DNA from 4 places in the Vibrio nomapromontoriensis genome. Region 1 is predicted to be linked to each of the others. Evidence: predicted binding sites of a transcription regulator. Region 1 holds the regulator's gene; each other region holds the start of a gene.
The links. The regulator PurR, encoded in region 1, represses purine synthesis genes. The targets are predictions, from matches to a motif close to TNANGNAAACGTTTNCNTNA.
Positions count from the first base shown of each region.

Region 1 (3,212 bases):
TCAATGTATATAGGCAAGTCAGGCTTACTAAATGACACCCCAGCACACGATATGGCGGCGCTCCTCAAACAGCACAATATTGGCGTGTCAGATAACCTAAATGAGCCGGCAGATCACTTAGCGATTGAGTTAGACTTTCTTGGCAACCTCATCATTCGTTCCAATGAACTGGAATCTGATGCGCACATCAATAACGCTTTACTTGAACAAGCTGACTTTATTGAACAACACCTCATGACGTGGTTACCTCAATTTGATCGTCGATGTAAAGAATTTGATGAATTCGGTTTTTATGCAGCTGTTGCACAACTACTCGTTGCATTCTGTCAGCTTGACCTTACATACTTACGCGTAGAGTAGGTAAAGTAGTTAAGCGCCCAGTCCCTAACGCGACAATAATCAGTAAGCCAAATATAAATTTGGCTTTTATAGACAAAATTGTCGGTTCAGACATTGCTAGGGTCTGCCACTAAGACTACAATTCGCCGTTTAAAATGCGAAAGCCAGGCTTTAGTACGATGTGGTTTCCACTTAAATGTACTGATTGGAAACCGCCATTTCACAAAGTGTATTTGTGTCCGGTACGCATTCGTTACAACAAAGCGCTTATTTTTCATAAATAATGCTTCATGATCGCAACGGCTTTTATGCAATTAAAAACACAAAAGCCGTTACTAACAGGATAAAGCTATGGCAACAATTAAAGACGTCGCCCGCCTAGCTGGCGTTTCTACTACCACCGTATCTCACGTCATCAACAAAACGCGTTTTGTTGCCGAGGCCACACAAGAAAAAGTTAATGCTGCAGTCGAAGAGCTCAATTACGCGCCAAGTGCTGTCGCAAGAAGCTTAAAGTGCAACTCTACGAAGACCATTGGTATGCTGGTGACTCAATCCACTAACCTGTTTTTCTCTGAGGTGATTGACGGTGTTGAGAGTTATTGCTATCGACAAGGTTATACCTTGATACTGTGTAATACAGGTGGCGTGTATGAAAAGCAACGCGACTACATTCGCATGTTGGCAGAGAAGCGTGTTGATGGCATTTTAGTCATGTGCTCAGACCTAACTGAAGAGCTTCTCACGATGCTTGACCGTCACTCTGATATCCCTAAAGTCATTATGGACTGGGGCCCAGAAAGTTCGCAAGCAGACAAGATCATCGATAACTCGGAAGAAGGTGGCTACTTAGCGACAAAATACCTTATTGAGAAAGGGCATACAGACATCGCCTGCTTAAGTGGTCATTTAGAAAAAGCTGTTTGCCAAGAACGCATTGTCGGTTATCAACGCGCTTTAACAGAAGCAGGCTTAACGATGAAAGAAGACCGTATTTTTGAAGGTAACTTCGAATGCGATACTGCCGTCATCGCCGCCAATCGCATTGCCGCTATGGAAGACCGACCAAGCGCCGTTTTTTGTTTTAACGATACCATGGCGTTAGGCCTAATGAGTCGCTTACAACAGCTTGGATTAAACGTCCCTGGTGATATATCTGTAATCGGCTACGACAATATCGAGCTGGCTGAGTACTTTTCACCACCATTGACCACCGTTCACCAACCAAAACGTCGTGTTGGTAAGAATGCATTTGAGATTCTACTCGAACGAATCAAAGATAAAGGTCATGACAAACGCATATTCGAGATGCACCCAGAGATAATTGAACGAAGCTCTGTCAAAGACATGACAAAATAATGACAAAGGCGCTCTATTGAGCGCTTTTTTTTGATCTTCTTCCAATAAATTTCAATCTGTATTGTTACTTTGTGCTACTTCACAAGCACAAATACCCCTCTAATTTTTGAAGCAATATCACACTTCAACTAATAACCCATGCATATTAATGGTTTTTTTCTTTATGCTATTTGAGTCACGCACAGGGCAAACCATCTGAAAAGGTGGGACGCAAAGCCTCCGGCCTAAACCACATTTGGTAGGTAGCGGGGTTACCGATGGCAAAGGTGTCAAATCCTGTTATTGACCTAACAAGAAACTGACACCTGTTTGCTATACTCTCGGACCTGATTTTGGTGACACAATCAATAACACCGAGAAAAGATAAGCATGGACAATCCAGTATTAAAAAATTCAATGCAATTGTTCGCTCAACTAGGAAAAGTAAAATCTCGCTCCATGTTCGGTGGATTTGGGATCTTTGTTGACGAAACAATGTTTGCATTAGCAGTGAACAACAAATTACATATCCGAACTAACCCCAAAACAGTCGCGTCTTTTAAGCAATTAGGCTATACGCCTTACGTGTATAAAAAACGTGGATTCCCTGTTGTTACTAAATACTTTGCACTTCCAGAAGATTGTTGGGACGACACTGACGTTATATTGTCATACGCTCGCGCAGCCTTGGATTTTGCCAAAGACGAAAAAGTAAAACAATCCGATACTAAACCTAACCGATTAAAAGATCTGCCGAATCTTCGCCTTGCCACAGAGCGTATGCTTAAAAAAGCGGGCATCGAGTCAGTTAACTCATTACAAGAGCATGGCTCTGTAGAAGCATTCAAAGCGATTCAGAAAACACATTCATCCAGTGTCGGCCTAGAGTTACTATGGGCATTAGAAGGGGCGATTAACGGTACACATTGGTCCGTTATCCCACAAGCGAAACGAGATGAACTCGCTAACCACATCAACTAGTATTGATATACTTATAAAAAAATCAGCTTAAGGCTGATTTTTTTTATAAGTCTTTGAAAGTAAATTTACCCTGCTCCTGTCTTATACTTAAAGATGCATTGTCTACATGGAGTAAGTCATGAGTAAAAAGTTACTGTTAGGGTTGGGCTTCGTTGCTCTTATCCTATTCTTGGGGTCGCAATTCGGTCAGTATTTAACATTAGAAAACGCCAAAGTACAACAAGCTGAGCTCGCCAGTTACATTGACGCCAATTTTGTCACGGCTGCACTCACCTATTTCTTTCTCTACATAGCAATTACAGCATTTTCAGTTCCTGGCGCTGCAGTTGTGACGCTATTAGGCGCTGCATTATTTGGATTTTGGACCAGCCTTTTACTGGTCTCCTTTGCGAGTACCATTGGTGCTACCCTAGCCTTCCTTAGTAGCCGGTTTCTACTGCGAGACTGGGTTCAGCGTCAGTTTGGTGCAAAGCTCACTACAATTAATGATGGTGTCGAAAAAGATGGGGCTTTCTACCTTTTTTCTTTGCGACTCATTCCTGTCTTTCCGTTCT
Region 1 covers NZ_JAKJSS010000020.1:18,202-21,413, reverse strand. Annotated here, with positions in the region: gene torD (molecular chaperone TorD) at 1-360, shown strand, start outside; gene purR (HTH-type transcriptional repressor PurR) at 691-1,698, shown strand; cyclic di-GMP riboswitch class I at 1,874-1,957, shown strand; gene L4D05_RS21655 (TfoX/Sxy family DNA transformation protein) at 2,068-2,658, shown strand; gene L4D05_RS21650 (TVP38/TMEM64 family protein) at 2,777-3,212, shown strand, end outside.

Region 2 (3,212 bases), on a different contig from region 1:
CTTTTTCAAATGCTGCTAATAATACGTAATACGGGGAATGGGCATCTTCTCTGCATGCAAAGGGCGTTCGATAGCGTAATAGCTGTTGGTATAAATCGACCGGAGAAACATGCAAATCCTCCAGCTTTTCTCCGTAGCCATTGTAGTTAACCAAGGTGCCTAGTTGACGCAAAAAATGCCTATCAACATCACTGAGATTTGCTTTATCCGCCAGTGACTCCGCGCTGGCAATCATATTGTCTCCATACGCCGCAGTGATTGCCCATAATCGATGTTGCCCTGCAAGTTGGTCATTGACGATTAAGGCCGTACAAGTGTTCGCATCGAGATCGATATGGCGGGTCAAATACGCCGACTCTGGTGGCTGTGTTGCCTTGTGATGATCGATATAGGTGACGGGGACCTGATGAGCTAACAGAGCATTGAGTGCCGCTCTGTTCTTATCCATCGAGATATCAAGTACCGTTACCGAGCTAACCTCTTGAAGAGGTACGCGCTCAAGCAACGCAATATCACGCTTAATACCGGAGATGAGTTTAGCCGGTTTGGGATCTGACAACCTCAGTTGCAATAGCGACAATATTCCATCCGCGTCGCCATTAAAAACATCGTAGTGCATCTTGCGTCCTTTCATCGGAAATAGTTGCGACTGAATAACAATAAACCCTACTTTGGCAGCAGGGTTTATTGAAATACGAATTGGCTATATGACATGAGCGAACAGTGTGTCGCTGCTAACTAAGCGCTCGCGCCACCCATCATTTTTACGCCATCTTCAAGCAGCGCGAGCTGCTCTTGGCCTTTTGATGTCGCTACTGGCTTAACCACATTAATCATGTGCAGCATCCCTTGTTGAATCACCTCTTCCGTGATTTTAGTCTTGGGAGACATAGCAGATTGATAGCTCAACCAACCCACGGCCATCATATGTAATGTCGTCACCATGGACTTTAGCTCTTTCTCGTTTAAGCAAAGTAATTCAAGCTCAACAAAGGCACGCAGTATATTGACTAAGTTTCCTTGTAATCTCTCTTGCACGACGATGTATTCTTCATGCAGCTTTTCGTCTCGCTGTAAGATCTCTGGCAAGTTAGCGTAGAAAAAACGGTACTTCCACATCAGGGTAAAAATCGAATTGAGGTAATGCTTCAGCAACGCTAAGCTTTCTTGCTGCCCTTGAACAGGCGTAAACCGCTCGATCAACTCCTGAGAATAAAGCGTGAAAATATCGCGAACAATTTCTTGCTTGTTGCTGAAATGATAATACAGGTTACCGGGACTGATCTCGATATAAGCAGCGATATGGTTGGTCGTCACGTTACGTTCACCGTCTGAGTTGAATAACTCAAGGGCGGCATGCACTATTTTATCACGCGTTTTCATTCTCAATTATCCTTTGCCTGTTTTGCGCTAGTATACGTGTTCAACTTGTGAGCGAAAGCGTGAGATCGCAATAGTCTGACTGGTTCGACCAACTAAATAGAAAAAAAGCACTCACAAGGAGTGCTTTTCACAAATCTAAGAGACTGACGATTTATTCTACTTCGTCCATTTTACCAAGTAGGTTACGAATGCGTTCTTGCCATTGGGTGTGCTCACGCTGCATAACTTCAGCCTTTTGTTCAAGTTCTTCGCGACTGCTACGCAGCTCGTCTGCTTGACTAGCCAGTTGAACTTTCTCTTCCTTCAACTCTTCAACTTCCATTTGAAGAAGAGCGATAGTGTCAACTGCAGTTTGAATTTTTGCTTCTAGTTGTTCCAGTACTTCAAAAGACATCTCGGCCTACCTTGTTAAATTCTATGTAATGAAATAGCTTCATTCTACGTTGCCCCATTCTACTCAGCCTCGAGAAGATAGACACGCCCTATATTGCAGATTTTTCACTATTCGGTCAAAAAAACAACGCAAACTAACAAAAGAGGTAATTAAACCATACCGACTGATCGTAACTAACCCTTATCGTTCAATGTCTCCTACGTCTATTTCGATAAATAATCCACTAACCACACTCAGCTTTGCGCAGTATCAAACAAAAAAGCAAACGTTTCCTTCTTGGTATGTTAAAATTCGCGCCGTAAATTCTTTTGTCAACTTTCATCTATTGGAGTCAATATGAAGCGCGATTTAGCGATGGCTTTTTCACGAGTTACCGAAGGTGCCGCTCTGGCTGGTTATAAATGGTTAGGACGTGGCGATAAAAACGCCGCTGACGGTGCTGCCGTTGAAGTAATGCGTACCCTACTGAACAAAACCGACATCAGTGGTGAAATCGTTATCGGTGAAGGTGAGATTGATGATGCACCAATGCTGTACATTGGTGAGCAGGTTGGCATTGGTGGCGATGCCGTTGACATCGCGGTAGATCCAATTGAAGGTACGCGCATGACAGCAATGGGACAGTCAAATGCCTTGGCTGTGCTTGCAGCTGGAGAAAAAGGCAGCTTTTTAAAAGCACCTGACATGTACATGGAGAAACTGGTTGTCGGCCCTGGCGCTAAAGGGGCTATCGATCTAAACCTATCACTAACCGATAATTTAACGAATATTGCTGCAGCACTAGGTAAGCCGTTAGATACGCTGGTCGTGACCACACTCGCTAAACCAAGACACGATAGCGTTATTGCTGAAATGCAAGCCATGGGAGTTCGTGTTTTTGCGGTGCCAGATGGTGATGTGGCCGCTTCAATCCTAACCTGTATGCCAGACAGTGAAGTCGATGTAATGTACTGCATTGGCGGCGCACCTGAAGGTGTAGTATCGGCTGCGGTTATTCGCGCACTGGATGGCGACATGCACGCTCGCTTACTACCTCGCCACGAAGTAAAAGGCGACAACGAAGAAAACCGTAAAGCAGGTGAGCTTGAGTTGGAGCGTTGTAAAGAAATGGGTGTTGAAGCGAATGTCTTACTAAGAATGGAAGATATGGCTCGTAGTGATAATGTGGTTTTCTCTGCGACAGGAATTACCAAAGGTGATCTGTTAGAGGGAATTACACGCCAAGGCAATATTGCTACCACTGAAACGCTACTGATTCGTGGTCGCTGTCGTACCATTCGTCGCATTAAATCGATTCACTACCTAGAGCGAAAAGATCCTGAGATCCGAGGCATTATTCTGTAGTGTCGACGTATTAACGAAAAAGCGCTGCAACGGCAGCGTTTTTTATTGCTATCTAGTTGATAGTAAATAATTTGCTTTATAAAGCGTATCG
Region 2 covers NZ_JAKJSS010000013.1:104,885-108,096, forward strand. Annotated here, with positions in the region: gene L4D05_RS17355 (DHH family phosphoesterase) at 1-619, opposite strand, end outside; gene L4D05_RS17360 (TetR/AcrR family transcriptional regulator) at 739-1,383, opposite strand; gene zapB (cell division protein ZapB) at 1,535-1,777, opposite strand; gene glpX (class II fructose-bisphosphatase) at 2,114-3,121, shown strand.
Region 2: a site for PurR is predicted at 2,035-2,054, ahead of glpX (class II fructose-bisphosphatase). Genes of this name have one in related genera too.

Region 3 (3,212 bases), on a different contig from region 1:
AAAGAAGCATTAGCGGCACTGACTATTTTGGAGCAAGGACATATTGCCCCGGATAAAATGAAAGGTTCATGGGCGGGGGCAATGGGGCAAAGTCAGTTCATGCCGAGCTCTTTTTTAAACTTTGCTGCCGATGGTAACGGTGATGGGAAAAAGGATATTTGGAACTCAGAAGCCGATGTTTTTGCGTCGACTGCCAATTATCTTGCCCAGTCGGGATGGGATGACAGTTATACATGGGGACGCCAAGTTAAAGTCCCTCACGGTATTTCACCCGAGTTACAAGGGCGAGAGGCTGAAAAAGGTAAGTATCTTCAAGAGTGGAGTAAGCTTGGCGTCACTCGTTATGATGGTCGTCCATTGCCACAGCTAGATGAAGACATTAAGGCATGGTTAATTATGCCTGATGACGAAAATGGTCGCGTGTACCTGGTTTATAACAATTACAATGTATTGATGAAGTGGAACCGTTCGTATTATTTTGCGCTCGCTGTTAGTCATTTGGCTGACCGAATTGCAATGGATTAATACGCGTTGATTCTGTGTCGATAGTTCATTATCGACAGTTCTTTATCGATAGCTTTGTATTTATGACACGAATTTTACAAGAAAGGCCTTAAGAATCTTTACCTTAAGGCCTTTCTATTATCTATTCCGGTAACTATTTATACTTTTCCGATGGCGTTACCTAGCCGGTTACCCCTTCCAAAAAGCGAGTGAGCTCGTCAACCGCTTGGCGATTGGAGGACTGAACGGTTACTTCCGTCCCTTTTACCAAGTTTAATGTTTGGATTTTGAAGAGATTCTTTGCGGTGGCGCTTTTGCCTTGCGAGATAAGCTCTACGTCTTCCGCATACTTTTTTGCTTCTTTAACAAATAGGGCGGCAGGACGTGTATGAAGGCCGCTTTCAGCAGTAATCGTGGCACTCTTTTTGTACATAGTGTCTTATCCTCATGATTCAGTATGATTTTTCCGTTTCAGCTAGTTCTATCTGAGGAACGGTCGAAAAACCGTGACCTAAGTGCAAAATGCCAATTGTCAAAACGTATATTGGGAAAAAATGAGAACCAGTATTAATTATTATATTGATTTATATGCGTTAAAAGTAAAAACACCTCAACTTGATGTCTCAAATTGAGGTGTTAGCGTATTCGCAGCGTTGAAAAGTTGCGGGTTACTTTTTAACCGTGTGGAACTGTTCGCAGGCAATCATGGTGTTTTCAATCAAACTTGCCACGGTCATTGGGCCAACACCACCTGGGACGGGGGTGATAAAGCTGGCGTTATTCTTCGCTACATCATATTCCACATCGCCAACTAATTTGCCATCGTCCATTCGGTTGATACCCACATCGACAACAACAGCGCCTTTCTTGATCCAGTTACCAGGAATGAAGTTAGGTTTACCAACGGCAACCACGACGATATCGGCTTGACGAACATGACCTTCTAGATCTTTAGTGAAGCGATGACACGTCGTTGTGGTGCAGCCAGCAAGTAGAAGCTCAAGTGTCATAGGGCGGCCGACGATATTAGATGCACCAACGACGACAGCATGTTTGCCACGCATTGGGATGTTGTAGCGATCTAATAGGGTAATAATACCTTTTGGTGTGCAAGAGCGTAGTTTAGGCATACGTTGAGCGAGTCGACCTACATTGTAGGGATGGAAACCATCAACGTCTTTCTCTGGGATGATGCGCTCAAGAATAAGCGTGTCGTCAATGCCTGCGGGGAGAGGCAATTGCACTAAAATACCATCTACTTCAGGGTCGTTATTAAGTGTATCTACAAGGCTTAATAGCTCATCTTGGTTTGCGTTTGCAGGCAGATCATAAGACTTAGAAACAAATCCCACTTCTTCACACGCTCTGCGCTTACTTCCGACGTAAACTTGTGAGGCAGGATCTTCACCTACCAGAACAACCGCTAAGCCCGGTGCCCTAAGGCCAGCATCGGTACGTGCTTTTACTCGTGCAGCGACTTCAGAGCGGACAGTTTGAGAAATAAGTTTCCCATCGATGTTTTGAGCAGTCATAATTTTCCTTGAGAAAGTTAATTGGCTGTTATTTTTGTGTGTATTGTCCCAGAAAAGTATTTCAAAAGCCAGAAAGCAAACGTTTGCCTCGTTTGAAATATCACCATTGACTGATAGGTTGTGGTTTTTTTGGGCATTTGAATCACAAAGAGTAAGAAAGCCATTGATTTACCGAGTTCATCTCGTATAATCCTTTCCCTGTAGCGCGCCCTTAGCTCAGCTGGATAGAGCACGTCCCTTCTAAGGATGTGGTCGTAGGTTCGAATCCTACAGGGCGCGCCATTTATTAAGAAACCCCTGATAGCTCCTTGAGTTATCAGGGGTTTTGCTTTTTCTGCGATATATATCGTATCTGCTACACTATCATCACCTTATTGCGCGTCATTCATCACGCGTTATTACTAGCGCGTCATCGACAATGTGAGAGACTCTTTATGCCGTTTACTAAACTTGGGCTCAGTGCCCCATTACTGAATGCGATTGAAAAAGTAGGTTACGACAAGCCTACTACGATTCAGAATAAAGCGATTCCCCTGATTTTAAACGGTGACAATCTTCTTGCTGCGGCGCAAACAGGTACAGGTAAAACGGCGAGTTTCGTGTTGCCTATTCTAGAAAAATTAAGTCGAGCGGAAACCCAGCGTAAGAAGCGGGCAAGAGCGCTTATTTTGACTCCGACACGAGAGTTAGCGCAACAAGTTCACCAGAGCATTGAAACATACGGCCAAGAGTTATCATTAAAATCGATGGCGATGTACGGTGGTGTTGATTATGCCCCACAGAAGCAAGCGTTAATTGATGGTATTGATATTGTGGTGGCAACACCGGGCAGATTGTTAGACCTTTATGGACAACATGCTATTCACTTTGATGAAGTGGAATGCTTGGTATTGGACGAAGCTGACAAAATGCTTGATATGGGCTTCATTGAAGCGATTAACAAGATTATTGCTCGGGTACCAGAAGACGCGCAAACACTGCTGTTTTCTGCCACGTTATCTAATCCAGTTCGAGAATTGGCTCGCAGCGCAATTGATAACCCATCAGAAATCAGTATCGCTAAACATAGTGCGTCGAAGGGAAACATTAAGCAATGGATTGTGACGGTTGACAAAGATATTAAGTCATCATTGTTAAGCCATTTATTAACAGAGAACTCATGGTCTCAAGCGCTGA
Region 3 covers NZ_JAKJSS010000011.1:115,902-119,113, reverse strand. Annotated here, with positions in the region: gene L4D05_RS15185 (lytic murein transglycosylase) at 1-525, shown strand, start outside; gene L4D05_RS15180 (HPr family phosphocarrier protein) at 686-937, opposite strand; gene folD (bifunctional methylenetetrahydrofolate dehydrogenase/methenyltetrahydrofolate cyclohydrolase FolD) at 1,173-2,036, opposite strand; tRNA gene L4D05_RS15170 (tRNA-Arg) at 2,242-2,318, shown strand; gene L4D05_RS15165 (DEAD/DEAH box helicase) at 2,471-3,212, shown strand, end outside.
Region 3: a site for PurR is predicted at 2,108-2,127, ahead of folD (bifunctional methylenetetrahydrofolate dehydrogenase/methenyltetrahydrofolate cyclohydrolase FolD). Genes of this name have one in related genera too.

Region 4 (3,212 bases), on a different contig from region 1:
AGAAGCCCAAGTACATTACTCATCGGGTGGTTATTTTATTTGGGTGGTGCTACCCACTCATGTTAATGCGACAGAGTTATATAAAATAGCGATTAGCGATGATATTAGTATCGCTCCAGGGGAAATGTTTGCGACGACACAACAGTTTCAGCATTGTTTTAGAATGAATGCTTCTTTGCAAGCAACAGACTCTGTCGTCAGGGCTATTGAGCGTTTGGGGATGCTGATCAGACAATTATTGTAACGAGCCTTACTCGCATATCTTTCCGATAATGCTTAATAATTAAAGGCTGTCGAGAAACTCGACAGCCTTTATGCTTAGTAAATGACTTTTACTTGCTTTGCGCTATCGATAGCATCGTCAATGGCCGATTCGATAGACTTGCGACGCGTAAGGCTCACACCTAAGCGGCGACGGCCATCGATATCTGGTTTACCAAACAAGCGAACTTGGGTTTGCGGTGCAGATACGGCTTCACTCACGCCTGTGAAACGAAGGTTCTCTGAAGTGCCTTGCCCCAAGATAACTGCGGATGCAGACGGTCCGTACTGTGGGATAGCATTAATTGGCATACCGGTAAATGCACGGACGTGAAGAGCAAACTCAGACATTTCTTGGGAAATGAGTGTAACAAGACCCGTATCATGTGGGCGAGGGGACACTTCGTTAAAGATGACTTTATCGCCCTTAACGAACAATTCGACACCAAATAGACCATAGCCACCTAATGCATTGACGACTTGCTCAGCACTGTATTCAGCGGCTTTCTTCGCATTTTCTGACATGACTTGAGGCTGCCAAGATTCTCTGTAGTCGCCATCTTCTTGGCGGTGTCCGATTGGTGCGCAGAAGTACACGCCATCGACAGCTCGAACAGTCAGTAGTGTGATTTCGTAATCAAAATCTATAAAGCCCTCAACAATGACACGTCCAGCCCCCGTACGACCGCCTTCTTGAGCGTATTTCCACGCGTTATCAATATCTTCTTTAGTTTTGATAACACTTTGTCCTTTACCCGATGAGCTCATTACAGGTTTTACGACACATGGTATGCCAACAAATTCAACGGCACTGACGAAATCGTCGTAGTTATCTGCAAAGCGATAAGGCGAAGTGTTTAAACCTAGCTCTTCCGCGGCAAGGCGACGGATCCCCTCACGATTCATTGTCAGCTTAGTCGCGTTAGCGGTTGGAACGACGTTTAGGCCTTGTTTTTCTAACTCAACGAGCTTATCTGTCGCAATCGCTTCAATCTCGGGTACGACGTAGTCTGGTTGTTCTTTCTGAATCAGAGCCTCTAGTGCATCACCATCAAGCATGTCTAGTACGTAGCTACGGTGAGCAACCTGCATGGCTGGCGCATCTGGGTATCGATCGCAAGCGATGACTTCTAAGCCTAAACGTTGGCATTCGATGGCGACTTCTTTACCAAGCTCACCGGAGCCTAGCAATAACACACGGGTAGCACTTTCACGAGTTGCGGTACCAAACATATAAAATCCTTGCACATTCTTCAGGAAAATTTGGGTGAATCATACTGGATTTTACAAGGAAAGCAAACGTTTGCGCTGGTGTTTTTATTGGTGGAAGTAAGGAGGGTTTATTCGTAGAGATGTAGGGGTGTCCGCGGCTGAAGCCATGGACACCAATAGAGGAGCAAATACTAGGTTACTGAATATTTATTGATAAACACAAACTTAAATCGTCGCGTACTCAATTTGAATATCAGGGTTAATAGCCTCTAATGTGGCTTGAGTATCAGCAAGGTGGCTAATTTTACCGTTGGCGAGCTCTACTAACGCAGCGGTTTTAATGTCATTGATTGATTTACCTGCCAACAACAGTTGTCCAAGTGCAACTTGTAGCGGTGGTAGACTAGGGTTGAAAGCTGCATTTTCAGCATAGGCACCTTGAAAAGTGCTGCCACCGTTCAGCTCAACTGAGACACCGCTAAGGTTACTCGTATAAGGGGCGTGGCTACGATTCAGTGCAACCAGCGCTTTTTCCATTAGGGTGCTGACGTTATCAATAGAATTATTGTGTTTAACTGGTGTCATCAATCCTTCAGTGATCCCGAGATCTTTAGGGCCAAACGATTCAGGTAGGTATTCTTGTAATGTCTTTGCGTCACGTTCAGGCAATTGGATAACAAGATCTTGAGCGGTGGTAAGCTCGTTCATAAACTGACGACAGTGACCGCAAGGACTGAAGTTAATGGTAATGTCTTTTACGCCGGTCTCGCCTTTCATCCATGCGTGGCTGATTGCGGACTGTTCGGCATGAACAGTCTGGCCAAGTTGCGCGCCAAGAAACTCCATATTTGCACCAAAATAGAGTTTGCCTGATAACCCTCTCACGATAGCTCCAACATAAAAGTCGGAAATAGGTGCGTATGAGTACGCAGCTGCGAAAGGCAGCAATGCAACGCGTAATTCGTTATCGGCGAGCCCAGACACAGATAATAACGCCTCGAACTGTGCTGGAGTTAATGTAGCGTCGAAATTTTCGTGAGTGACGATAGGCTTTAGGTATCGACTAATAGCTTCTGGTGCTTCGGCTAACACTGAATCGAAACGATCCGTCATGCTTGTTCCTCTAATTTGGCTAATGTGTTTTTATTCATTCTATGTAACTTAGTGAAAAAATAGAGTGATGAAGATCACTCTATTTGATGTAACGATGGTTAACATTTCACAATTAGAGTGATGTCACACCATTGTTGCACTGAGGTTTACGATTTGAGCAACGGACATCTCGTCGATGAGCTGGCTTCACATTAATTGCCCTAGCCAAAGCGAAAATGCAAAAAATGAAGGTGCGAGCACTGAGGTTATGACACCGCAAATAACCAAAGCGAGAGAGCTGAATGCAGCATCTTTTGAATCTTTCTCTGCGCAAGTTGCGGTTCCTAATGCGTGAGAGACGGTTCCCATTGTTAACCCTTTGGCAATAGGGTGAGTCACACCGAGTAATTGATAGAGTGGGTAAGCTAAGATGGCACCAAATAGTCCAACGAGTAAGACGAGGATAGCAGCAATAGCCGGTTCTCCACCTAAATGGCTGGACACTTCCATCGCGATTGGGGTGGTGACAGATTTACCCAACAAGCTTGCGACTAATGTCATGTCAGCACCTAGCCACACTGCGATTAGCGAGGCGGTGAACATTGACCCAATACTACCAACGCTGCAGGCTAGAAGAATAATGCGCC
Region 4 covers NZ_JAKJSS010000007.1:77,662-80,873, reverse strand. Annotated here, with positions in the region: gene L4D05_RS04445 (aminotransferase-like domain-containing protein) at 1-244, shown strand, start outside; gene purT (formate-dependent phosphoribosylglycinamide formyltransferase) at 319-1,494, opposite strand; gene cdd (cytidine deaminase) at 1,699-2,586, opposite strand; gene L4D05_RS04430 (CidB/LrgB family autolysis modulator) at 2,773-3,212, opposite strand, start outside.
Region 4: a site for PurR is predicted at 1,553-1,572, ahead of purT (formate-dependent phosphoribosylglycinamide formyltransferase). Genes of this name have one in related genera too.